DNA from 3 places in the Streptomyces sp. NPDC049915 genome. Region 2 is predicted to be linked to each of the others. Evidence: predicted binding sites of a transcription regulator. Region 2 holds the regulator's gene; each other region holds the start of a gene.
The links. The regulator HrcA, encoded in region 2, represses chaperone genes, less so after heat shock. The targets are predictions, from matches to a motif close to TTNGCACTCNGNNNNNCNGAGTGCNAA.
Positions count from the first base shown of each region.

Region 1 (7,715 bases), on a different contig from region 2:
ATGCCGGAGCACAGATCGGCGACGGAGCCGATGCCCAGGTCTTTCATACGGGCTGCCCGGTATGCCGCGACGCTCGCCCGTGTGGACTGCTCGACGCCGTTGGGCGTGAAGAACATCCGCGCGGCGTCCTCGGCCCCGAACTTCGCCACCGCCCGCTGCCGCAGCCGGGCCTGGCCGAGGGCGGCCGACACCAGCTCCGCCGGGTGCTCCCGGCGCAGCCGGGTAGCGACGCCGAGCTCGTCGGCGGGGTCGGTGTCACGCACCTGGTCGAGCAGGGCGCGGCCTTCGGGGGTGAGGAGGGGGGCGAGGTCGTTCACCGGGTCATTGTCGGGCAGGGGGGCGGGGTGTGGGCCAGTCGGTGGATGGTGGGCGGGCGGTGGTGGTGTCGGGGCGGCTGCGGGGAGGCGGACTGCGAGGATCCGGCTCCATGGGAGTAGTCGTACAAAATGACAAACCTCGGGTGTGGCGGCGCGGTGTTGTGTGCCGGGGTGGAGTCGTGCGTCTGGGTGGTGTCGTGCGTCCGGGTGGTCTGCTGCGGGGTTCTCTCGCCGCCCTCGCGGCCGCCGCTCTCGCCTCCGGCTGCGCCCCGGGCACGGGATCCGCCGGGTCCGACGTCGACCCCGCCGCCGGTCAGCAGCAGGCCCTGCACGCACCCCCGGCGCGCGCCCTCGACTCCTACGCCACCAAGCTGCGCGCCGAGTACGCCGCGCGGGTGGCCGCCGCCAAGCGCTGGGGGCTGTCCAAGGTGCCGCTGGCCGCCCCGCCGCCGCCCCGGGTGAAGCCCCGGATCCACACCCGCCAGGGCTTCGAGGTCGACGACCACGAGGAGCTGGGCCTGCCGCCGGTCTTCACCCGGATCCCGACCGACCAGAAGATCGTCTTCCTCACCATCGACGACGGCGCCGAGAAGGACCCGGCGTTCCTGCGCATGATGAGCGACCTGCGCATCCCGTACACGGCCTTCCTCAGCAACTACCTGATCAAGAACGACTACGGGTACTTCAAGAAGATGCAGGCGCGGGGGGTGACGCTGAACAACCACACCCTGCACCACCCGTACCTGCCGGGGCTGTCCTACGCCCGGCAGAAGCACGAGATCTGCGACATGCAGGACATCATCGAGAAGCAGTACGGCAAGCGGCCGACGGTCTTCCGGCCGCCGTTCGGCAACTACAACCAGGACACGCTGCGTGCCGCTCGGTCCTGCGGGATCAAGTACGCCCCACTGTGGGACGAGGAGGTCTTCGTCGACCACTGGGAGTACCGCGAGGACGACCAGGACCTCCACCCCGGCGACATCGTCCTGACGCACTTCCGCGGCCGGGACGACTGGAAGGGCACGATGCCCGACATGGTGCGCCGGTTCCTGAAGAAGGTGACGGACAAGGGGTACGCGGTGGCACGCCTGGAGGACTACCTGTGAGGACGCGGGGGCGGCGACGGGGGCCGGTGGCCGGGATTCTGGCGGCGGTCTGTTCGGTGGCGGTCTGTCTGACGGGGTGCGCGCAGTCGGTGGACCCGATCGAACGGCTCGGCAAGAAGACGGCGGAACGGGTGGGTACGCACCGTCCCGCCGCCGAGCCGGCGTACCGCCGCTGGGGTCTGGACCGGCCGCTGGCCCCCGCGCCTTCCGCTGCGCGGGGGCGGGTTGGCCGTGTTCTTGGCAAGGCGGGTGCCGGTGGGGGTGCGGGTCTGCCGTTGGTCGTCGACCGTGTGCCCACGCGGGACAAGGTCGTCTTCCTGACGTACGACGACGGGGCCGAGCGGGACCCTCGGTTCGTCGACCTGGTGCGGGAACTGCGGCTGCCGGTGGGGATGTTCCTCACGGACAGCGTGGTCGGGCCGGGGTACGCGCACTTCGCGCGGCTGCGGGCGGTGGGGGCGTCGCTGGAGAACCACACGCTCGACCACCCCGCGATGCGGGGCCTGCCGTACGCCGGGCAGCGGGCGGAGATCTGCGGGCAGCAGCGCAAACTGCACGCGCGGTTCGGGGTGTGGCCGCGGCTCTTCAGGCCGCCGTACGGCAGGTACGACGCGACGACGTTGCGGGCGGCGGGGGACTGCGGGATCTCGGCGGTGGTGTTGTGGCGGGTGTCGGTGGGGGGTGACGGGGGATTGTCGTACGTCGCGGGGGAGCACCGGCTGGGGCCGGGCGACATCATCGCGGTGGACCCGGACGAGACGACGGGGCCGGTGCTGCGGGAGCGGACGGTGCGGTTGTTGCGGGAGATTCAGGGTGGGGGGCTCACGGTGGGGCGGTTGGAGGACTACCTGTAGGGCGGGGCCGTTCTTCGTCTGCGGGTTGTGTGTGGCTGGTCGCGCCGTTCCCCGCGCCCCTTATAGGCCTGCGGCGGCCCGTTGCGGTCGCGTCGTGGCGTGCGTAGCGCCTACGGCCGGTGGGTGGGTCGGGGCCGGGCTGGGGGGTGTCCGTCCTCGGTCCGGCCGCCCGTTCCCGACGACGGTGCCCTTGCCCGGTGCCGGCCGCTGCGGGCGGACACCCCCCACCCCGTCCCCTTCCCGCCGAACGCGGGTGCACCGACGCGGTGGCGCGCGCGGCTGCGGGCCGCCGTCGTGCGTAGCTGCGGGCAGTCGTGCCGCTGGGGCGGCACGGCCAGCGCCGTGAGCGCCAGCCACCCCCGGTCGGCCACCGCACTGGGCTCCAGGAAACGCCGGTCCACACCCCCCGTTTCCCAGACGCGCCGCACCGCAATTGGCACTCCGCTTGACCGAGTGCTAATCCCGGTCATAGTCTCGGCTCTGGCACTCGGCAGATGAGAGTGCCAACACAGCGACGGGCAGGTCCGGCACCCGCGACGACGGATCGACCTGGTCGCCACCTCAGACAGTTAACCCCGTGAGATCTCCGAAGGGGGAGGTCGGATCGTGACGACCGCCAGCTCCAAGGTTGCCATCAAGCCGCTCGAGGACCGCATCGTGGTCCAGCCGCTCGACGCCGAGCAGACCACGGCCTCCGGCCTGGTCATTCCGGACACCGCCAAGGAGAAGCCCCAGGAGGGCGTCGTCCTGGCCGTGGGCCCGGGTCGCTTCGAGGACGGCAACCGTCTGCCGCTCGACGTGAAGGTCGGCGACGTGGTGCTCTACAGCAAGTACGGCGGCACCGAGGTGAAGTACAACAACGAGGAGTACCTCGTTCTCTCGGCCCGCGACGTGCTCGCGATCATCGAGAAGTAAGCACACTTCACCCGAAGTTCTGCTTTCAGCTGCGCCCTGGCCCCTGCGACCGATAACGAAGCCGGGCGCCGGGGCGCAGTCGTTTTACCCACGAGATTTCCGAGAGGGCTCCCGCTGCCATGGCGAAGATCCTGAAGTTCGACGAGGACGCCCGTCGCGCCCTCGAGCGCGGCGTCAACAAGCTTGCCGACACCGTCAAGGTGACGATCGGCCCCAAGGGCCGCAACGTCGTCATCGACAAGAAGTTCGGCGCCCCGACCATCACCAACGACGGCGTGACCATCGCCCGCGAGGTGGAGATCGAGGACCCGTACGAGAACCTCGGCGCCCAGCTGGTCAAGGAGGTGGCGACCAAGACCAACGACATCGCGGGTGACGGTACGACCACCGCGACCGTGCTGGCCCAGGCGCTCGTGCGCGAGGGTCTGAAGAACGTCGCCGCGGGTGCCTCCCCGGCCGCCCTGAAGAAGGGCATCGACGCCGCGGTCAAGGCCGTGTCCGAGGAGCTCCTCGCGACCGCCCGCCCGATCGACGAGAAGTCCGACATCGCCGCCGTCGCCGGTCTGTCCGCCCAGGACAGCCAGGTCGGCGAGCTCATCGCCGAGGCGATGGACAAGGTCGGCAAGGACGGTGTCATCACCGTCGAGGAGTCCAACACCTTCGGTCTGGAGCTCGACTTCACCGAGGGCATGGCCTTCGACAAGGGCTACCTGTCCCCGTACTTCGTGACGGACCAGGAGCGTATGGAGGCCGTCCTCGACGACCCGTACATCCTGATCACGCAGGGCAAGATCGGCGCCATCGCGGACCTGCTGCCGCTGCTGGAGAAGGTCATCCAGGCCGGCTCCTCCAAGCCGCTGCTGATCATCGCCGAGGACGTCGAGGGCGAGGCCCTGTCGACCCTGGTCGTCAACAAGATCCGCGGCACGTTCAACGCCGTCGCGGTGAAGGCCCCCGGCTTCGGCGACCGCCGCAAGGCGATGCTGCAGGACATGGCCGTCCTCACCGGCGCCACCGTCATCTCCGAGGAGGTCGGCCTCAAGCTCGACCAGGTCGGTCTCGAGGTGCTCGGCACCGCCCGCCGCGTCACCGTCACCAAGGACGACACCACGATCGTCGAGGGTGCCGGCAAGGCCGAGGAGCTGGCGGGCCGCGTCGCGCAGATCAAGGCCGAGATCGAGAACACGGACTCCGACTGGGACCGCGAGAAGCTCCAGGAGCGCCTCGCGAAGCTGGCCGGCGGCGTGTGCGTGATCAAGGTCGGCGCCGCCACCGAGGTGGAGCTGAAGGAGAAGAAGCACCGTCTGGAGGACGCCATCTCCGCGACCCGCGCCGCGGTCGAGGAGGGCATCGTCTCCGGTGGTGGCTCCGCGCTGGTCCACGCCGTCAAGGTCCTCGAGGGCAACCTCGGCAAGACCGGCGACGAGGCCACCGGTGTCGCCGTGGTCCGCAAGGCCGCCGTCGAGCCGCTGCGCTGGATCGCCGAGAACGCCGGCCTCGAGGGCTACGTCATCACCTCCAAGGTCGCCGAGCTCGACAAGGGCCAGGGCTTCAACGCCGCCACCGGCGAGTACGGCGACCTGGTCAAGGCCGGCGTCATCGACCCGGTCAAGGTCACCCGCTCCGCCCTGGAGAACGCCGCCTCCATCGCCTCCCTGCTGCTCACGACCGAGACCCTGGTCGTCGAGAAGAAGGAAGAGGAAGAGGCCGCCGCGGGCCACGGCCACGGTCACTCCCACTGACGCACGTCAGCACTGAGGCCCGGCACCCCTCGGGGTGCCGGGCCTTCGCGTTGCCGGCTACTGCTCCAGCGCGTCGAGCGCACCCAGCTGCGTCATCAGGCCGAGCCGGTCGTACTGCCACCACCCCTCGACGATCGTGCCGTCCTCGCCGCACCGGAAGACGGTCGTACCGGTCATGGTCGCCTGCCGGCCGGTGGGCGCGAGACCCATGAACTCACCGGTGTGGGTCGCGTCGCAGGTCCACCGGGTGCACACCCGGTCGCCCTGCGCGATCTGGTCCTCGATGCGGAAGGCGAGGCGGAAACCACCGCGCCACATCTCCATCTCGCGCCGCATCGCGTCCCGGCCCATGGTGTCCTGCTCATTGGCGGGATCGTGGTCGTGGTAGTCCTCGGCGATCAGGTCGTCCACTGGAGGCAGATCGCCCTCGACGGCGAGCATCTCGAAGAACCGCCGCACGGTCGCCGCGTTCAGCTGGTCGTCGCGCACCACTTCCAGATCGGTGAACGACGGCATCTCGTCACAGAGAGCCACCATCTCCTGGAAGATCTTGTCGGTTTCCGGCAGGTTGGAGTTCCGCATCGCGTCCTCGTACGACGGGAACTCCACGATCTCGATGAAGTGCGACGCGTCCGACCGGTCCTTCCCGATCACACTGTGCGTCGCCGTCCGCTTCCCCTTGGTCTTCTCGACCCACGTGTCCATCAGCCGGTCCATCTCGTCGAACCGGCTGGTCCTGCAGTCGATGAGCTGTACGAAGGTCATGGCGTCACCTCGGTCCGCCGTGGGTCCGGGTCGATCACCACCATTGTCCTCCTTGGGCATCACGGCGGCATGCCGCGACGGCGCTACTGCGGCCCGTACTTCCGCCCCGTCCGCGAGGTGAGCCCGCCCAGCAGTCCCCTCGGGACGAGTTTCGCCGCACCCATCAGGGCCTTGTAGCGGGGGTCGGGGATGGACAGGGTCCGGCCGCGCGCCAGGTCCGTCAGGGCCGCGGCGACCACCTTGTCGGCGTCCAGCCACATCCAGTTCGGGATGTTGTCCGTGCCCATCCCGGCCCGCTGGTGGAATTCCGTGCGGACGAAGCCCGGGCAGAGCGCCATCAGCCGTACGCCGCTGCCCGCCAGGTCGCGCGCCGCGCCCTGGGAGAACTGCACGACCCACGCCTTGGACGCCCCGTACGTGCCGCGCGGCACGAAGGCGGCGACCGACGCCACGTTCACGACCCCGCCCCGGCCGCGCTCGCGCATCGCCTCCGTCGCCGCCGAGGTCAGCCGCAGCACCGCCTCGCAGTGCACCTTCAGCATCCTCAGCTCGTCGGCCATCGGGACCTCGAGAAAGCGGCCCTTGTTGCCGAAGCCGGCGTTGTTGATCAGCAGGTCGACGGCGTTGCGCCGGTCACCGAGGCGGGCGGCGACCGCCTCGATGCCGTCGTCCTCGGCCAGGTCGGCGGTCAGCACCTCCGCCTCGATGCCGTGCCGGTCGTGCAGCTCGGTCGCCTGCTCGCGCAGCCGCTTGGTGTCCCGGGCCACCAGCACGAGGTTGTGCCCGTCAGCCGCCAGGCGCCGCGCGAACGCGGCACCGATCCCCGCGGTCGATCCCGTAATCAGAGCCGTTGTCATGCGCCAAGACTAGTTACCCGGACTGACAGACTCCGTGCTCAGCACCCCCCGTCTGACACGAGGTCAGCGCCTCTGCCCACCGACGTACTTGCGCGCCGCCGCCAGCGCCTCCGGGTGCAGTGCCGCGCCGGCCGCGATCAGCCGCGGCAGCAGCTCGCGCTCGGTGGTGAGCGCCCGGAACTGCATCGCCACGGTCACGTCGTGCTGCGGCCGGTGCACCACCTCGATCGCATCGCCCGCGCGGATCTCCCCGGGCTCGATCACCCGCAGATACGCCCCTGGTGCGCCCCGGTGCGTGAACCGGCGCACCCAGCCCTTCTCACCCAGGTGCTCCTGGAAGGTGCGGCAGGGAATGCGCCCGCTGGTCACCTCCAGCACCACATCGGGGCCGATCCGCCAGCGCTCGCCGATCAGTGCGCCGCAGACGTCCACGCCCCGCGTGGTGAGGTTCTCGCCGAACGTGCCGTTCGCCAGCTCCCGCCCCAGCTCGCGCTCCCAGTCGTCCAGGTCCTCGCGGGCGAAGGCGTACACCGCCTGGTCGTCGCCGCCGTGGTGGCGGGTGTCGCACACCGCGTCCCCGGCGAGCCCGCTCGCGCCGACCCCCTTCGGCCCCGGCGCCGTCACCTTGACCGGCCCGTCCACCGGGCGCTTGTCGATGCCGGTCAGCCCCTCCGGCTGGTCGGTGTAGGGGACGGGCCGGGCCTGGCCCACGTTGAGAGACAGAAGCTTCATGAGGGCACGGTAACGAGCAGACCTCAAAGTGTCGACGCAATATTCTGCGCGGCACCCAAGCCTCGCTTATGCTTGCAGAGTGATCGAGGCTCGTCATCTCCGCGTCCTGCGCGCCGTGGCCACCACCGGCTCCTTCTCCGCCGCGGCGCGCGAGCTGGGCTGCACCCAGCCCGCCGTCAGCCAGCAGATGAAGGCCCTGGAGGGCTCCGTCGGCACCCCGCTGCTGGTACGCACGGGGCGCGAGATGCGGCTGACCCAGGCCGGTGAGGCCCTGGTGCGGCACGCCACCGGCATCCTCGCCGGGCTGACCGCCGCCGAGGAGGAGGTCGCCGCCATCGCCGGGCTGCGCGCCGGCCGGGTCCGTCTCGTCTCCTTCCCCAGCGGCAGCTCCACCCTCGTCCCCACCGCCCTGGCCGCTCTGCGCGCC
Region 1 is NZ_JBFAMH010000011.1:74,789-82,503, forward strand. Features, by position in the region: gene AB0J12_RS20715 (SAM-dependent methyltransferase) at 1-317, opposite strand, end outside; gene AB0J12_RS20720 (polysaccharide deacetylase family protein) at 428-1,423, shown strand; gene AB0J12_RS20725 (polysaccharide deacetylase family protein) at 1,522-2,277, shown strand; gene groES (co-chaperone GroES) at 2,884-3,192, shown strand; gene groL (chaperonin GroEL) at 3,312-4,934, shown strand; gene AB0J12_RS20740 (ester cyclase) at 4,992-5,699, opposite strand; gene AB0J12_RS20745 (SDR family oxidoreductase) at 5,783-6,556, opposite strand; gene AB0J12_RS20750 (MOSC domain-containing protein) at 6,620-7,288, opposite strand; gene AB0J12_RS20755 (LysR family transcriptional regulator) at 7,368-7,715, shown strand, end outside.
Region 1: groES (co-chaperone GroES) is a predicted target of HrcA. The motif match lies at 2,711-2,737, and genes of this name have one in related genera.

Region 2 (7,715 bases):
GCCGCGCGCCCGCAGACCCTGCTCGGCGTCGTCGAGGACGAGACGTACACCAGCGAGACGATCGAGCTGCGGCCCGGCGACACCCTGCTGTGCGTCACCGACGGGGTGACCGAGCGGCGCAACGGCCCCGACCAGTTCGACGACGGCGACGGGCTGGCCCGCGCGCTCGCCGGCTGCACCGGCCTCGACGCGGACCTCGTCGCCGAGCGGATCAGCCGGCTGGTGCACGAGTTCGGCGGGCAGCCGCCGGAGGACGACCTGGCACTGCTGGTCCTCCAGGCGGAGTAACCTTCCGCCGTCCTGGACAATGGGAGACATGCCTTCCGCACTCCCCGACGGCGAGCCCGTCCCCGACGACGGCGCGCTGCCCGCGTCCGCGCTCGCCGGCGCCGCCGAGCGGCCCCTCGGGTTCTATCTGCATGTGCCCTACTGCGCGACCCGCTGCGGCTACTGCGACTTCAACACCTACACGGCGACCGAGCTGCGCGGCACGGGCGGAGTGCTGGCCTCCCGCGACAACTACGCCGACACCCTCACCGACGAGATCCGCCTCGCCCGCAAGGTGCTCGGCGACGACCCGCGCCCCGTGCGCACGGTGTTCGTCGGCGGCGGTACGCCCACCCTGCTGGCCGCCGGCGACCTGGTGCGGATGCTGGCGGCGATCCGTGACGAGTTCGGCCTCGCGCCGGACGCGGAGATCACGACGGAGGCGAACCCCGAGTCCGTCGACCCGGCCTATCTCGCCACCCTCCGTGAGGGCGGCTTCAACCGGATCTCCTTCGGCATGCAGAGCGCCCGGCAGCACGTGCTGAAGATCCTCGACCGCACCCACACCCCCGGCCGCCCGGAGGCGTGCGTGGCCGAGGCGCGCGCGGCGGGCTTCGAGCACGTCAACCTCGACCTGATCTACGGCACGCCCGGGGAGTCCGACGACGACTGGCGGGCCTCGCTGGACGCCGCGATCGGCGCCGGTCCCGACCACGTCAGCGCGTACGCGCTCATCGTCGAGGAGGGCACGCAGCTCGCCCGGCGCATCCGGCGCGGCGAGGTCCCGATGACCGACGACGACGTGCACGCCGACCGCTACCTCATCGCCGAGGAGACCCTCTCCGCGGCGGGCTTCGACTGGTACGAGGTGTCCAACTGGGCCACCTCCGAGGCGGGCCGCTGCCTGCACAACGAGCTGTACTGGCGCGGCGCCGACTGGTGGGGCGCGGGCCCGGGCGCCCACAGCCACGTCGGCGGGGTGCGCTGGTGGAACGTCAAGCACCCGGGCGCCTACGCGGCGGCGCTGGCCGCGGGCCGCTCCCCGGGCGCCGGGCGCGAGATCCTGAGCGAGGAGGACCTGCGCGTCGAGCGCATCCTGCTGGAGCTGCGACTGCGCGAGGGCGTACCGCTGGACCTGCTGAAGACCGACGGCCGCCGGGCCGCCGACCGCGCCCTGTCCGACGGACTGCTCCAGGCACAGCCGTACGCCGAGGGCCACGCGGTGCTGACCCTGCGCGGGCGCCTGCTGGCGGACGCGGTGGTGCGGGACCTGGTGGACTGACCTGCACGAGTCTGGCGGACTGACCTAACCGGGTTCGCTGACGAAATCGATCAGCTGCTCCACTTTGCCGAGCAGCTCCGGCTCCAGGTCCTTGTACGACCGCACCCGGCCGAGGATCGCCTGCCAGGCCGCGCCCGTGTTCTCCGGCCAGCCCAGGGCCCGGCACACGCCGGTCTTCCAGTCCTGGCCGCGCGGGATCACCGGCCACGCCTGGATGCCCAGCGCCGACGGCTTCACCGCCTGCCAGATGTCCACGTAGGGGTGGCCCACCACCAGCGCGTGCTCACTGGTCACCGCCTCGGTGATCCGCCATTCCTTCGTGCCCGGCACCAGATGGTCCACCAGGACGCCGAGACGCGCGTCCGCATCCGGGGCGAAGGACTCCACGATCGCCGGCAGGTCGTCGACGCCCTCCAGGTACTCCACGACGACGCCTTCGATGCGCAGGTCGTCACCCCAGACCTTCTCCACCAGCTCCGCGTCGTGCCGTCCCTCGACGTAGATCCGGCCGGCGCGGGCCACTCGCGCGCGGGCGCCGGGCACGGCGACCGAACCGGAAGCGGTACGACCGGGCCGCACCGGAGCCGCCGGGGCGGGCCTGACCAGCGTCACCACCCGGCCCTCCAGCAGGAAACCGCGCGGCTGGAGCGGGAACACCCGGTGCTTGCCGAAGCGGTCCTCCAGGGTGACCGTGCCTGCCTCGCAGCGGATCACCGCGCCGCAGAAGCCGCTGCCGGGCTCCTCCACCACCAGGCCCGGCTCGGCCGGGACCTCGGGGGCGGCCTGGGGCTTCTTCTTCCAGGGCGGGGTCAGGTCGGGGGAGTACTGCCGCATTCGGATGACGATAGGAGAACTCCGGGCCCGCAGGGGCGCGGATCAGCGCGACACGCCGAAGCGGGCCACCAGCACGTCCCGCTGCGCCCGCACGAACGCCGCGTCCACCACCGCTCCGTGACCGGGCACGTACAGCGCGTCCTCGCCGCCGAGCGACAGCAGCCGGTCCAGCGCGTCCGGCCAGTGCGACGGTACGGCGTCGGGGCCCGCCTGCGGCTCGCCGGACTCCTCGACGAGGTCACCGCAGAACACCACCTCCCGCTCGCCCGGGACCAGGACGGCGAGATCGTGGGCGGTGTGCCCGGGACCCACGTTGGCGAGCAGCACCTGGCGGCCGTCGCCGAGGTCGAGGGTCCACTCGCCGCTGACGTGGTGCCGGGCCGGTGCGAGGGCCGCCGCGGCCTTCTGGGCGTCCCGCGCGTCCAGGCCGTTGGTCACCGCGTCCGCGCGCAGCTCCTCGCGGCCGCGCGGGGTGAGCACCGACTCGATCCCGACGGCACCGAAGACCTCCGCGCCCTCGAACGCCGCCGCACCGAAGACGTGGTCGAAGTGGGGATGGGTGAGCGCGAGATGGGTCACACCGTGACCGGCGAGCCGCTCGGCCTGAGTGCGCAGCCGGGCCCCTTCCGCGAGGCTGGATCCGGCGTCGACCATGAGCGCCGTGCCGGCGCCGACGACCAGCCCCGCCGTGCAGTCCCAGCCCGGCAGCCGGCACCGTCCGACCCCTGCCGCCAGCCGTTCCCACCCCAGCTCTTCCCAAGTCACCGTCATACCCGCGACGCTAGCCCCAACCGGCCGTGCAGTATGACCAGCCTTGCCGGGGGCGTACCCCACCGCCGTACACTGGCCCGGGGACGTCTGGCACTCGGACGCGCAGAGTGCCAGGGAGATGTCAGGGAAGATGCCGAGGGAAGACTTCTGGAGGTGTGCGCGATGCTGAGTGAGCGAAGGCTTCAGGTGCTGCGCGCCATCGTCCAGGACTACGTCGGCACCGAGGAGCCGGTCGGCTCGAAGGCACTGACGGAGCGGCACAACCTGGGCGTCTCCCCGGCGACGGTCCGCAACGACATGGCGGCCCTGGAGGACGAGGGCTACATCGCGCAGCCGCACACCAGCGCGGGGCGCATCCCCACCGACAAGGGCTACCGGCTGTTCGTCGACAAGCTGGCCGGTGTGAAGCCGATGACCGGACCGGAGCGGCGCGCGATCCAGAACTTCCTCGAGGGCGCCGTCGATCTCGACGACGTGGTGGCCCGTACGGTGCGGCTGCTGGCGCAGCTCACCCGGCAGGTCGCCGTCGTGCAGTACCCGTCGCTGACCCGCTCGACCGTGCGGCACGTGGAACTGCTGTCGCTCGCGCCCGCGCGGGTGATGCTGGTGCTGATCACCGACACCGGCCGGGTCGAGCAGCGCATGGTGGACTGCCCGGCACCGTTCGGCGAGGCCTCGCTGGCGGACCTCAGGGCCCGGCTGAACAGCCGGGTCGCGGGCCGCCGTTTCACGGATGTGCCGAAGCTGGTGGAGGATCTGCCGGAGGCCTTCGAAATGGAGGACCGCGGCACGGTCTCGATGGTGCTGTCCACGCTGCTGGAGACGCTCGTCGAGGAGAACGAGGAACGGCTGATGATCGGCGGCACCGCCAATCTGACGCGGTTCTCGCACGACTTCCCCCTCACGATCCGGCCGGTGCTGGAGGCGCTGGAGGAGCAGGTCGTCCTCCTGAAGCTGCTCGGCGAGGCGAAGGATCCGGGCGTGACCGTCCGTATCGGTCATGAGAACGCCCACGTAGGACTCAACTCCACGTCCGTCGTGTCGGTCGGCTACGGTTCGGGCGGCGAGGCTGTCGCCAAGCTCGGCGTGGTCGGACCGACCCGCATGGACTACCCGGGAACGATGGGAGCGGTACGCGCAGTGGCACGGTACGTCGGACAGATCCTGGCGGAGTCGTAGGTGGCCACGGACTACTACGCCGTACTCGGCGTGCGCCGCGACGCGTCGCAGGATGAGATCAAGAAGGCGTTCAGGCGGCTCGCTCGCGAGCTGCACCCGGACGTCAACCCCGATCCGAAGACGCAGGAGCGGTTCAAGGAGATCAACGCCGCCTACGAGGTGCTGTCGGACCCGCAGAAGAAGCAGGTCTACGACCTCGGCGGCGACCCGCTCTCGCAGGCCGGTGGCGCCGGCGCGGGCGGCTTCGGCGCGGGCGGCTTCGGGAACTTCTCGGACATCATGGACGCGTTCTTCGGTACGGCGTCGCAGCGCGGGCCGCGCTCGCGCACCCGCCGGGGCCAGGACGCGATGATCCGGGTCGAGGTCGAGCTGGACGAGGCGGCCTTCGGCACGACCAAGGACATCCAGGTCGAGACCGCGATCGTGTGTTCCACCTGCTCGGGTGAGGGCGCCGCGCCGGGCACCTCCGCGCAGACGTGTGACATGTGCCGCGGCCGCGGTGAGGTCTCGCAGGTCACCCGGTCCTTCCTGGGCCAGGTCATGACCTCGCGGCCGTGTCCGCAGTGCCAGGGCTTCGGCACGATCGTGCCGAACCCGTGCCCGGAGTGCGCCGGTGACGGCCGGGTGCGCTCGCGGCGGACGCTGACGGTGAAGATCCCGGCCGGTGTCGACAACGGCACCCGCATCCAGCTCGCCGGCGAGGGCGAGGTCGGGCCCGGCGGCGGTCCCGCCGGTGACCTCTACGTCGAGATCCACGAGCTGCCGCACCAGACCTTCCAGCGGCGCGGCGACGATCTGCACTGCACGGTGACGATCCCGATGACGGCAGCGGCGCTCGGCACGAAGGTGCCGCTGGAGACGCTGGACGGCATGGAGGAGGTCGACATCCGGCCCGGCACCCAGTCCGGCCAGTCGATCCCGCTGCACGACCGCGGTGTCACGCATCTGCGGGGCGGCGGCCGCGGCGATCTGATCGTGCACGTCGAGGTCCAGACGCCGACCAAGCTCGACCCCGAGCAGGAGCGCCTGCTGCGCGAGCTGGCCAAGCTCCGCGGCGAGGAACGGCCCACGGGCCAGTTCCAGCCCGGGCAGCAGGGGCTGTTCTCGCGGTTGAAGGACGCGTTCAACGGGCGGTGACCGACTGCGGTGGCCGGGTGGTTCTCCGCCCGGCCACCGGCCCGTTCCTGTGGCCTATGCCAAGAGGACGGGTGGGTTCGGACTTGTTCGGGGGACGTGACACCATGCCGTCATGTCCTCCCTGACCGATCTCTTCCCCCATCCGATCGTGCAGGCTCCCATGGCGGGCGGCGTCTCCGTCCCGCCGCTCGCCGCCGCCGTCTGCGAGGCGGGCGGGCTGGGCTTCCTCGCCGCCGGGTACAAGACCGCCGACGGGATGTACCAGGAGATCAAGCAGTTGCGGAGCCTGACGAACCGCTCCTTCGGGGTCAACGTCTTCATGCCGCAGCCGCAGTACGCCGAATCCGGTGCCGTCGACGTCTACGCGCACCAGCTGGCCGGGGAGGCCACCTGGTACGAGACCGAGCTGGGCGACCCCGACAGCGGGCGGGACGACGGCTACGAGGCGAAGCTCGCCGTGCTGCGGGACGACCCGGTGCCGGTGGTCTCCTTCCACTTCGGCGTGCCGAGCCGTGACGTCGTCGACTCCCTCCACCGGGTCGGCACCTTCGTGATGGTCACCGCCACGACCGCGGACGAGGCGGTCGCCGTGCAGCACTCCGGCGCCGACGCGGTGATCGCACAGGGTGTGGAGGCCGGCGGCCATCAGGGCACGCACCGGGACGTACCGGAGAACGACGGCTCGGGGATCGGACTGCTGGCGTTGCTGGCGCAGGTGCGGGAGGCCGTGTCGATCCCGGTGGTCGCCGCGGGCGGACTGATGCGGGGCAGCCAGATCGCCGCGGCGCTCGCGGCGGGGGCGAGCGCCGCCCAGCTCGGCACGGCGTTCCTCGCGACGGAGGAGTCCGGGGCGCACGCCGTGCACAAGGACGCGTTGACCAACCCGCTGTTCGTGCGGACCGAGCTGACCCGGGCGTTCTCCGGCAGACCGGCGCGCGGGCTGGTCAACCGGTTCCTGCGCGAACACGGCCCGTACGCACCGGCCGCCTACCCGGAGATCCACCATCTGACCGCGCCGCTGCGCAAGGCCGCCGCGAAGGCGGGCGACGCGCAGGGCATGGCGCTCTGGGCGGGACAGGGGCACCGGCTGGCCCGGGCCCTGCCGGCCGGGCGGCTGGTGGAGCTGCTGGTCGGCGAAGTCCGGGCGGCGCGGACAGCGTTGTCGGCCGGGAGCCACGGGGGTGAGGTGCGATGACGGCGCCCGTCTTCGTCGTCGAGTCGTTCGGGACGGACCGGGGCCGGTTCGTCCTCGACGGGCCCGAGGGGCGGCACGCCGTCTCGGTCAAGCGGCTGCAGGTGGGCGAGGAGGTCGTCCTCACGGACGGCGCCGGGCGGTACGCGCTGTGCACGGTGACCGGGGCGGAGGGCAAGGACCGGCTGATCGTCGACGTCCCGTCGGTCGAGGAGGAGCCCGCGCCGGCGCCGCGGATCACCGTGGTGCAGGCCCTGCCCAAGGGCGACCGGGGCGAGCTGGCCGTGGAGACCATGACCGAGGTCGGGGTGGACGCGATCGTGCCGTGGCAGGCGGCGCGGTGCATCACGCAGTGGAAGGGCGAGCGGGGGCTGAAGGCGCTCGGCAAGTGGCGCAACACCGCACGGGAGGCGGGCAAGCAGTCCCGGCGGGTGCGGTTCCCGGAGGTCGCGGACACGGCGACGACCAAGCAGGTCGCGGCACTTTTGGCCACGGCGGACTTCGCCGGGGTCCTGCACTCCGACTTCGACGTCGACAGTGAGCCGCTGGCGACGGCCGAGCTGCCCGCATCCGGGGAGATCGTGCTGGTCGTCGGCCCCGAAGGGGGCGTGGCCGGGGACGAGTTGGCGCTGTTCGGTCAGGCGGGTGCCACGCCGTACGTCCTGGGGCCTACGGTGTTGCGTACGTCGACCGCCGGGACGGCGGCCGCGGCGCTGCTGCTCGGCCGTACCGGGCGGTGGTCCTGACCTGGGGGGTTGCCTCGTGGAACTGGCTCAAGTGCGGCTGCTGGTCACCGACTTCTCCGCGTGTTACCGCTTCTACGCCGACGTGCTGGGGCTGAAGCCGCAGTCGGGGGCGGCTTCGGGGCCGTACGAGAAGTTCAGCCCCACCGTGGGGTCCGCGGGGATCGCCTTGCAGGACCGGGCGATGATGGTGTCCGTGCTGGGCGAGTTGGGGGAGACGGCGGCGGGACACCGGTCGCTGGTGGTGCTGCGGGTGGACGGCCTGGACGCGTACTGCGAGGAGATCACCGCACGCGGGGCCGTGCTGCTG
Region 2 is NZ_JBFAMH010000007.1:121,053-128,767, reverse strand. Features, by position in the region: gene AB0J12_RS14920 (SpoIIE family protein phosphatase) at 1-288, shown strand, start outside; gene hemW (radical SAM family heme chaperone HemW) at 317-1,549, shown strand; gene AB0J12_RS14910 (DUF3097 domain-containing protein) at 1,574-2,383, opposite strand; gene AB0J12_RS14905 (MBL fold metallo-hydrolase) at 2,426-3,154, opposite strand; gene hrcA (heat-inducible transcriptional repressor HrcA) at 3,317-4,333, shown strand; gene dnaJ (molecular chaperone DnaJ) at 4,334-5,470, shown strand; gene AB0J12_RS14890 (nitronate monooxygenase) at 5,583-6,665, shown strand; gene AB0J12_RS14885 (16S rRNA (uracil(1498)-N(3))-methyltransferase) at 6,662-7,408, shown strand; gene AB0J12_RS14880 (VOC family protein) at 7,425-7,715, shown strand, end outside.

Region 3 (7,715 bases), on a different contig from region 2:
GTAGCCGACGGGGAAGGGCAGCTGTTCCAGCAGGCTGCGGCGGGCCGCGTACTCGCCGCCGAGCGGCTGCACGAAGCCCGCCAGCTGCGGCCAGTGCATGTTCAGCAGCGGGCGGGCCATCAGCTCGGTGACCCGGCCGCCCTGGCCCGCCGCGCCGGCCAGCGGGCGGTCGTACATCGCCTTGACCAGCTGGACCTCGGGGTCGGTGAGGAGCGGGCCGACGATGCCCGTCACGAAGTCGGAGGAGAACTCCTTCAGGTCCGCGTCGACGAAACAGACGATGTCGCCGTCGGTGACCAGCAGGGAGCGCCACAGCACCTCGCCCTTGCCGGGGACGGCGGGGACGCGCGGCAGTATCTCGTCGCGGTGGACGACCCGGGCGCCCGCGGCGGCGGCCACCTCGGCGGTACGGTCGGTGGAGCCCGAGTCGACCACGACCACCTCGTCGACCAGCGGAACCTGCTGCATGAGGTCGTGCCGGACGATCGCGACGATGTCGCCGACCGTCTCCTCCTCGTTCAGCGCCGGCAGCACGACGGAGACCGTCTGCCCCGTGGCGCGCTTGGCGGCCAGGATCTGGTGCAGGGGTCGATCGGTCACCGACCAGGAGCGACTGCTCAGCCAGCGCTCAACTTCTTCAAGCACGGTCTGCGGCTCCTCACTGTCGTGATCACACCGGGTGATCGTGTGATCCATCTCGCGGTTCGGACGACTATCTCAACTGTCCTGGCCTTCGGTTACAGTCTTGGACAACGCTGATGACCATCGCATGTCGGGGGTCGCCCGCGTTCACAACCGAATACCGCTCATCCAGAGGGGCAGAGGGACACGGCCCGGTGAAGCCCCGGCAACCACCCTGATTCCGGACTCGTTCACGCGAGGCTCCCGGCCGGGGAAGGTGCCAATTCCGTCTCACGGCGAGATGCGTCGTGAGGAAGATGAGGAGAAAGGGCCTCGCCTCACATGGCTGCGCAGACAGTTACCAGCACCTCCACCGTCGACCTCGGTCCCGCCGCGGCCCTGAGCTGCCGCGAGTGCGGTCACCGGGTCCCGCTGGGCCCGGTTTTCGCGTGCGAGGAGTGTTTCGGCCCGCTCGAGATCGCCTATGACTTCTCGGCCTACGACACCGAGGAACTCCGCAAGCGTATCGAGGCGGGTCCGGCGAACATCTGGCGTTACGCCCCGCTGCTGCCCGTCCCCGCGGACGTGGCCGACAAGCCGAACATCAACCCGGGCTGGACCAAGCTCGTCAAGGCCGACCACCTCGCCGCCGAGCTCGGCGTGACCGGTGGCCTGTACGTCAAGGACGACTCGGGCAACCCGACCCACTCCTTCAAGGACCGCGTGGTCGCGCAGGCCCTGGAGGCGGCGCGCGCCTTCGGCTTCACCACCCTGTCCTGCTCCTCCACCGGCAACCTGGCCGGCGCCGTCGGGGCCGCCGCCGCGCGGGCCGGCCTGCGCTCCTGCGTGTTCATCCCGCACGACCTGGAGCAGGGCAAGGTCGTCATGGCCGCGATCTACGGCGGCGAGCTCGTCGGCATCGAGGGCAACTACGACGACGTGAACCGCTTCTGCTCCGAGCTGATCGGCGACCCGGCCGGCGAGGGCTGGGGCTTCGTCAACGTCAACCTGCGTCCGTACTACGCCGAGGGCTCCAAGACGCTGGCGTACGAGATCTGCGAGCAGCTCGGCTGGCAGCTGCCCGACCAGCTCGTCGTCCCGATCGCCTCCGGCTCGCAGCTCACCAAGGTCGACAAGGGCCTGCAGGAGCTGATCAAGCTGGGCCTGGTCGAGGACAAGCCGTACAAGATCTTCGGTGCGCAGGCCGAGGGCTGCTCGCCGGTGTCCACGGCCTTCAAGGCCGGGCACGACGTGGTGCGCCCCCAGAAGCCGAACACCATCGCCAAGTCGCTGGCGATCGGCAACCCGGCCGACGGGCCGTACGTCCTGGACATCGCGCGCCGCACGGGCGGCGCGGTGGAGGACGTCACCGACGAGCAGGTCGTCGACGCGATCAAGCTGCTGGCCCGCACGGAGGGGATCTTCGCGGAGACCGCCGGTGGGGTGACGGTGGGTGTGACCCGCAAGCTGATCGAGAACGGTTTGCTGGACCCGGCGAAGACCACGGTGGTGCTGAACACGGGTGATGGGCTGAAGACCCTCGACGCGGTCGCCGGTACGGGACTGACCGCGACGATCCGACCCACCCTCGACTCGTTCCGCGACGCGGGTCTCGTCTAAGAGACCATCGTCTGTCTGCGGACCGCGGGGGGCTGGTCGCGCAGTTCCCCGCGCCCCTTCAGGGCGCCGATCCCACCGGAGGTTTCCACGTGAGCGTCACTGTCCGCATCCCCACCATCCTGCGCACCTACACCGGTGGCCAGGCCGAGGTTCCCGCCGACGGGGCGACCCTCGCCGAGGTCATCGCGGACCTGGAGAAGAACCACACCGGCATCGCCGCGCGGGTGCTGGACGACCAGGGCAAGCTGCGCCGGTTCGTCAACGTGTACGTCAATGACGACGACGTGCGCTTCGAGCAGGGTCTGGAGACGGCCACCCCGGACGGCGCGGGTGTGTCGATCATTCCGGCGGTCGCCGGCGGCTGCTGACACACAGAGTTCCTCGGGCTGCCCCTTCCGTGAGAGAAACGGAGGGGGCAATTCCATGTGATTAGACGCGGTAGAGTTGGGGAACGCGCCCCGGAATCGACGAGGCGTGATCTCTGGAACCTGCTGCACGGGCGACAAGAAGTAGCCAAAGTATGCGGGTCTTTTGTCTTTTTTGCCCCCTTTGAATGGCCCGACTTACTCGGAATTCAGGTGAATTCTCGCGAGATTTCGGGCCCGGGTCGTCCAGATTTCTCGTCCGATTGACCTGTTGCAGACGGCAGTTGGACAGATACATTCAGCCGCGGTCGACGCGTTCCGGCGCACGCCCCCACCCATCGGGGGGTGAGGTCTGACCCGGATCCGCGAAGTGCGGGTCTGTGCAAGGGCCAGTAATAGGGGAGTTAGGCATGGCTCAGGGCACCGTCAAGTGGTTCAACGCGGAGAAGGGCTACGGCTTCATCGCGGTCGACGGTGGTGCGGACGTCTTCGTCCACTACAGCGCCATCCAGATGGACGGCTACCGCACCCTGGAGGAGGGCCAGCGGGTCGAGTTCGAGATCTCGCAGGGCCAGAAGGGTCCGCAGGCCGACATGGTTCGCGTCACCGCCTGAACGTTCTTTCACGCACGAAGGGCCCGCACCTCGCACAGGGTGCGGGCCCTTCGGCGTGTCCAGGGCGCCGTGCGGCGGTGTTCGCGGGCGGCTGACGAAGGGGCCCGATGCGGGGGAGGCGCTTGCACTCGCCATGCCCGAGTGCTAATCATTGCGTTAGCACTCTGAAGGTGAGAGTGACAACGTAAGGACCGGGTCGGTGAGGCCAGGGCCGGGCGGGGCAAGGAGCTTCCTCCGGTCGGGGCCGTCCGTCGCGGGCGCGGGCGCGGTCCGAAGTAATCACCCCCAGTCCTGGAGGGACCACTTCACATGGCCAAGATCATCGCGTTCGACGAGGAGGCGCGGCGCGGCCTCGAGCGCGGCATGAACCAGCTCGCGGACGCCGTGAAGGTGACGCTCGGCCCCAAGGGCCGCAACGTCGTCCTCGAGAAGAAGTGGGGCGCGCCCACGATCACCAACGATGGCGTGTCCATCGCCAAGGAGATCGAGCTCGAGGACCCGTACGAGAAGATCGGCGCCGAGCTGGTCAAGGAAGTCGCCAAGAAGACGGACGACGTCGCCGGTGACGGTACGACCACCGCGACCGTGCTCGCCCAGGCCCTGGTCAAGGAAGGCCTGCGCAACGTCGCCGCCGGTGCCAACCCGATGGCTCTGAAGCGCGGTATCGAGAAGGCCGTCGAGGCCGTCTCCGCCGCCCTGCTGGAGCAGGCGAAGGACGTCGAGACCAAGGAGCAGATCGCCTCCACGGCCTCCATCTCCGCCGCCGACACCCAGATCGGCGAGCTCATCGCCGAGGCCATGGACAAGGTCGGCAAGGAAGGCGTCATCACCGTCGAGGAGAGCAACACCTTCGGCCTCGAGCTCGAGCTCACCGAGGGCATGCGCTTCGACAAGGGCTACATCTCCGCCTACTTCGCCACCGACATGGAGCGCATGGAGGCGGTGCTCGAGGACCCGTACATCCTCATCGCCAACTCCAAGATCTCCTCGGTCAAGGACCTGCTCCCGCTGCTGGAGAAGGTCATGCAGTCGGGCAAGCCGCTGCTGATCATCGCCGAGGACGTCGAGGGCGAGGCCCTGTCGACCCTGGTCGTCAACAAGATCCGCGGCACCTTCAAGTCCGTCGCCGTCAAGGCCCCGGGCTTCGGCGACCGCCGCAAGGCCATGCTCGGCGACATCGCCATCCTCACGGGCGGCGAGGTCATCTCCGAGGAGGTCGGCCTCAAGCTGGAGAACGCGACCCTGGACCTCCTGGGCCGCGCCCGCAAGGTCGTCATCACCAAGGACGAGACCACCATCGTCGACGGTGCCGGCTCCTCGGACCAGGTCGCGGGCCGCGTGAACCAGATCCGCGCCGAGATCGAGAACAGCGACTCCGACTACGACCGCGAGAAGCTGCAGGAGCGCCTGGCGAAGCTCGCCGGCGGTGTCGCGGTCATCAAGGCCGGTGCCGCCACCGAGGTGGAGCTCAAGGAGCGCAAGCACCGCATCGAGGACGCCGTCCGCAACGCCAAGGCGGCCGTCGAGGAGGGCATCGTCGCCGGTGGTGGCGTGGCCCTGCTGCAGACCACCCACGTCTTCGACAAGCTGGAGCTCGAGGGTGACGAGGCGACCGGCGCCCAGGCCGTGAAGCTCGCGCTCGAGGCCCCGCTGAAGCAGATCGCGGTCAACGCCGGCCTCGAGGGCGGCGTCGTGGTGGAGAAGGTGCGCAACCTGACCCCGGGCCACGGCCTGAACGCCGCGACCGGCGAGTACGTCGACCTGGTCGCCGAGGGCATCATCGACCCGGCCAAGGTGACGCGCTCCGCGCTGCAGAACGCCGCGTCGATCGCCGCGCTGTTCCTCACCACCGAGGCCGTCATCGCCGACAAGCCGGAGAAGGCGGCGGCCCCGGCCGGCGGCGGCATGCCGGGCGGTGACATGGACTTCTGATCCTTCCGGGATCACCTGTCCTTCACAGGTCTTCGCGAAGGCCTTTCCGAGGGCGGTACGTCCAGCTTCCGGCTGGAGGTGCCGCCCTCGGGCGTGTCCGGGGTCACATCCGCCGGGCCCCGTGGCCGGAATGAGGGGCGGGGCGTGATCGGTTGCTTCAGTGAGTGCAACAATGCGCGCGCACATACCCACCGGTCACCTGAGGAGCCTCGCATGACCCTCGCCGAGCCCGCCGCCGCCCGCGCGGCCGCCCTGCTGTCCCGCCCGACGACGATCAACGGTCTGACCGTCCCGAACCGCATCGCGATGGCGCCGATGACCCGGATGTTCTCGCCGGGCGGCGTCCCCGGCGAGGACGTGGTGTCGTACTACGCCCGCCGTGCCGCCGCCGGGGTCGGCCTGATCGTCACCGAGGGCACCTACGTCGGGCACGAGTCGGCGGGGCAGAGCGACCGGGTGCCGCGGTTCCACGGCGAGGAGCAGCTGGCCGGCTGGGCGAAGGTCGCCGAGGCCGTGCACGCGGGCGGTGGCACGATCGTGCCGCAGCTGTGGCACATCGGCATGGTCCGCAAGCAGGGCGAGCCGCCCTTCCCGGACGCCCCGGCCATGGGCCCCTCCGGCCTCGTCACGGCCGGCGCCGAGCCCACCGGCAAGGCCATGACGCAGCAGGACCTCGACGACGTGGTCGCCGCGTTCGCCCAGGCCGCCGCCGACGCCGAGCGCATCGGCTTCGACGGCGTCGAGATCCACGGCGCCCACGGCTACCTCGTCGACCAGTTCCTGTGGGAGGGCACCAACCGCCGTACCGACGCCTACGGCGGTGACCCGGTGGCCCGGGCGAAGTTCGCGGCGGAGATCGTCGCGGCCGTCCGCGAGAAGGTGTCGCCCGAGTTCCCGGTGATCTTCCGCTACTCGCAGTGGAAGCAGCAGGACTACGCCGCGCGCCTCGCCGAGACCCCCGAGGAGCTGGAGGCCATCCTCACCCCGCTGGCGGCCGCCGGTGTCGACGCCTTCCACGCGTCCACCCGCCGCTACTGGCTGCCGGAGTTCGACGGCTCCGACCTCAACCTGGCCGGCTGGACCAAGAAGCTGACCGGCAAGAGCGTCATCACCGTCGGCTCGGTGGGCCTCGACGGCGACTTCATCCACGCCTTCCAGGGCGAGGGCTCGCCGGTCAAGAACATCGACAACCTGCTGGACCGCCTGGAGGCCGACGAGTTCGACCTGGTCGCCATCGGCCGTGCCCTGCTCCAGGACCCCGAGTGGGCGGCGAAGGTCCTGGCCGGCCGCTTCGACGAGCTGAAGCCGTACGACGCGGCGGCCCTGAAGACGCTGAGCTGACCCGGCGACGCGCTCGCGCCGGCTGAGCGAGAGACGCGCGCCGAGCGACGGCCGGGGTGCCCGGGTATCCGGCGGCACCCCGGCCGACGTGTGTCTGGGGGCCGCTCAGGACCGCTCCAGGGACTTTCTTGAGCAAGGGGCGCGGTCGAGCCGTCCGAGACGGCCGCCGCGCACAGATGACCACCACCCCGGGCACCGCGACGCTGCCCTCGCCTCGGGACGCGGCTACAGGTTGCCCATGGGCTCGATGTCCACCTTCACCGGCGTGCCCCACACCCGCAGCACCTCGTAGTCGGTGAACTCGTGCACCAGCCGGTACGCCATCGCCGGCCGGGGCCCGCGCCGCTGGGCGGCCAGATACAGCTCGGCCTCCCGGCGGTCGTGGCGCGGCGTGCCGCACAGCTGCCACTCCCGCCCGTTCCACGCCTCCGGCAGCCACCGCTGCTGCGGCTGCGGCCGGTCCTCGCGCACGCCGTAGCGGGACGGCATCCGCTCCGCGGTGTCCTGGGGTCGCGGCCGGCCGTACCCGCCGCCGACCTCGGCCCGCCGGGCCGCCCGCCGCCGCGTCTCGCACAGCAGGCACAGGTCCGGCGCGCTCTCGTCCACGGGGCCCTGCGGGTGCTCGGCGCAGCGCGTCGTCGGCGGCGCCGAGGACACGCTCTCCTCCAGCAGGTCCAGCGCCCGCCGCAGATCCGTCTTCACCTCGTGCAGCTTGGTGTCCGGGGAGTCGGCGGTGAGCGCCTCACCGTGCTCGCCGAGGAGCCGGAGGGCGCGCCCGAGGGCGGTGAGCTGCGCGTGGTTCATGTACTCGAGGGTAGGCCGCGACAGCCGCTTCGCGTGCGCGAGAGGGGCGCCTGGCAGCGGGCGCACGGGGAGCGGACGTATGCCGAGCACCCCGGGATGCACGGCGGGGAGCCGTCGGAGTCCGCCCCCCGTTCATGACGCGTGGGCCGCCGCCAGGGCCGCGCGCAGATGGCCGCCGGACTCGGTCAGCAGGCGGGCCGCCGTCGGGCCGTCCACCCCGGTGAGCAGGGCCAGGATCGCGTTCTTCACCTCGCCGTCGGTGGCCGTGAGCGCCGCCTCGATCTCCTCCTCGCCCGCCCCGGTGGCGAGCGCGACGATCCGGCGGGAGCGGGCGCGCAGCTTCGCGTTGGAGGCGCGCACGTCGACCATCAGATTCCCGTAGGTCTTGCCGAGACGGATCATCGTGATCGTCGAGAGC
Region 3 is NZ_JBFAMH010000004.1:363,942-371,656, reverse strand. Features, by position in the region: gene AB0J12_RS09025 (glucosyl-3-phosphoglycerate synthase) at 1-645, opposite strand, end outside; SAM riboswitch class I at 804-945, shown strand; gene thrC (threonine synthase) at 964-2,241, shown strand; gene AB0J12_RS09015 (MoaD/ThiS family protein) at 2,331-2,609, shown strand; gene AB0J12_RS09010 (cold-shock protein) at 3,017-3,220, shown strand; gene groL (chaperonin GroEL) at 3,530-5,152, shown strand; gene AB0J12_RS09000 (NADH:flavin oxidoreductase) at 5,366-6,493, shown strand; gene AB0J12_RS08995 (hypothetical protein) at 6,719-7,297, opposite strand; gene murQ (N-acetylmuramic acid 6-phosphate etherase) at 7,430-7,715, opposite strand, start outside.
Region 3: groL (chaperonin GroEL) is a predicted target of HrcA. The motif match lies at 3,342-3,368, and genes of this name have one in related genera.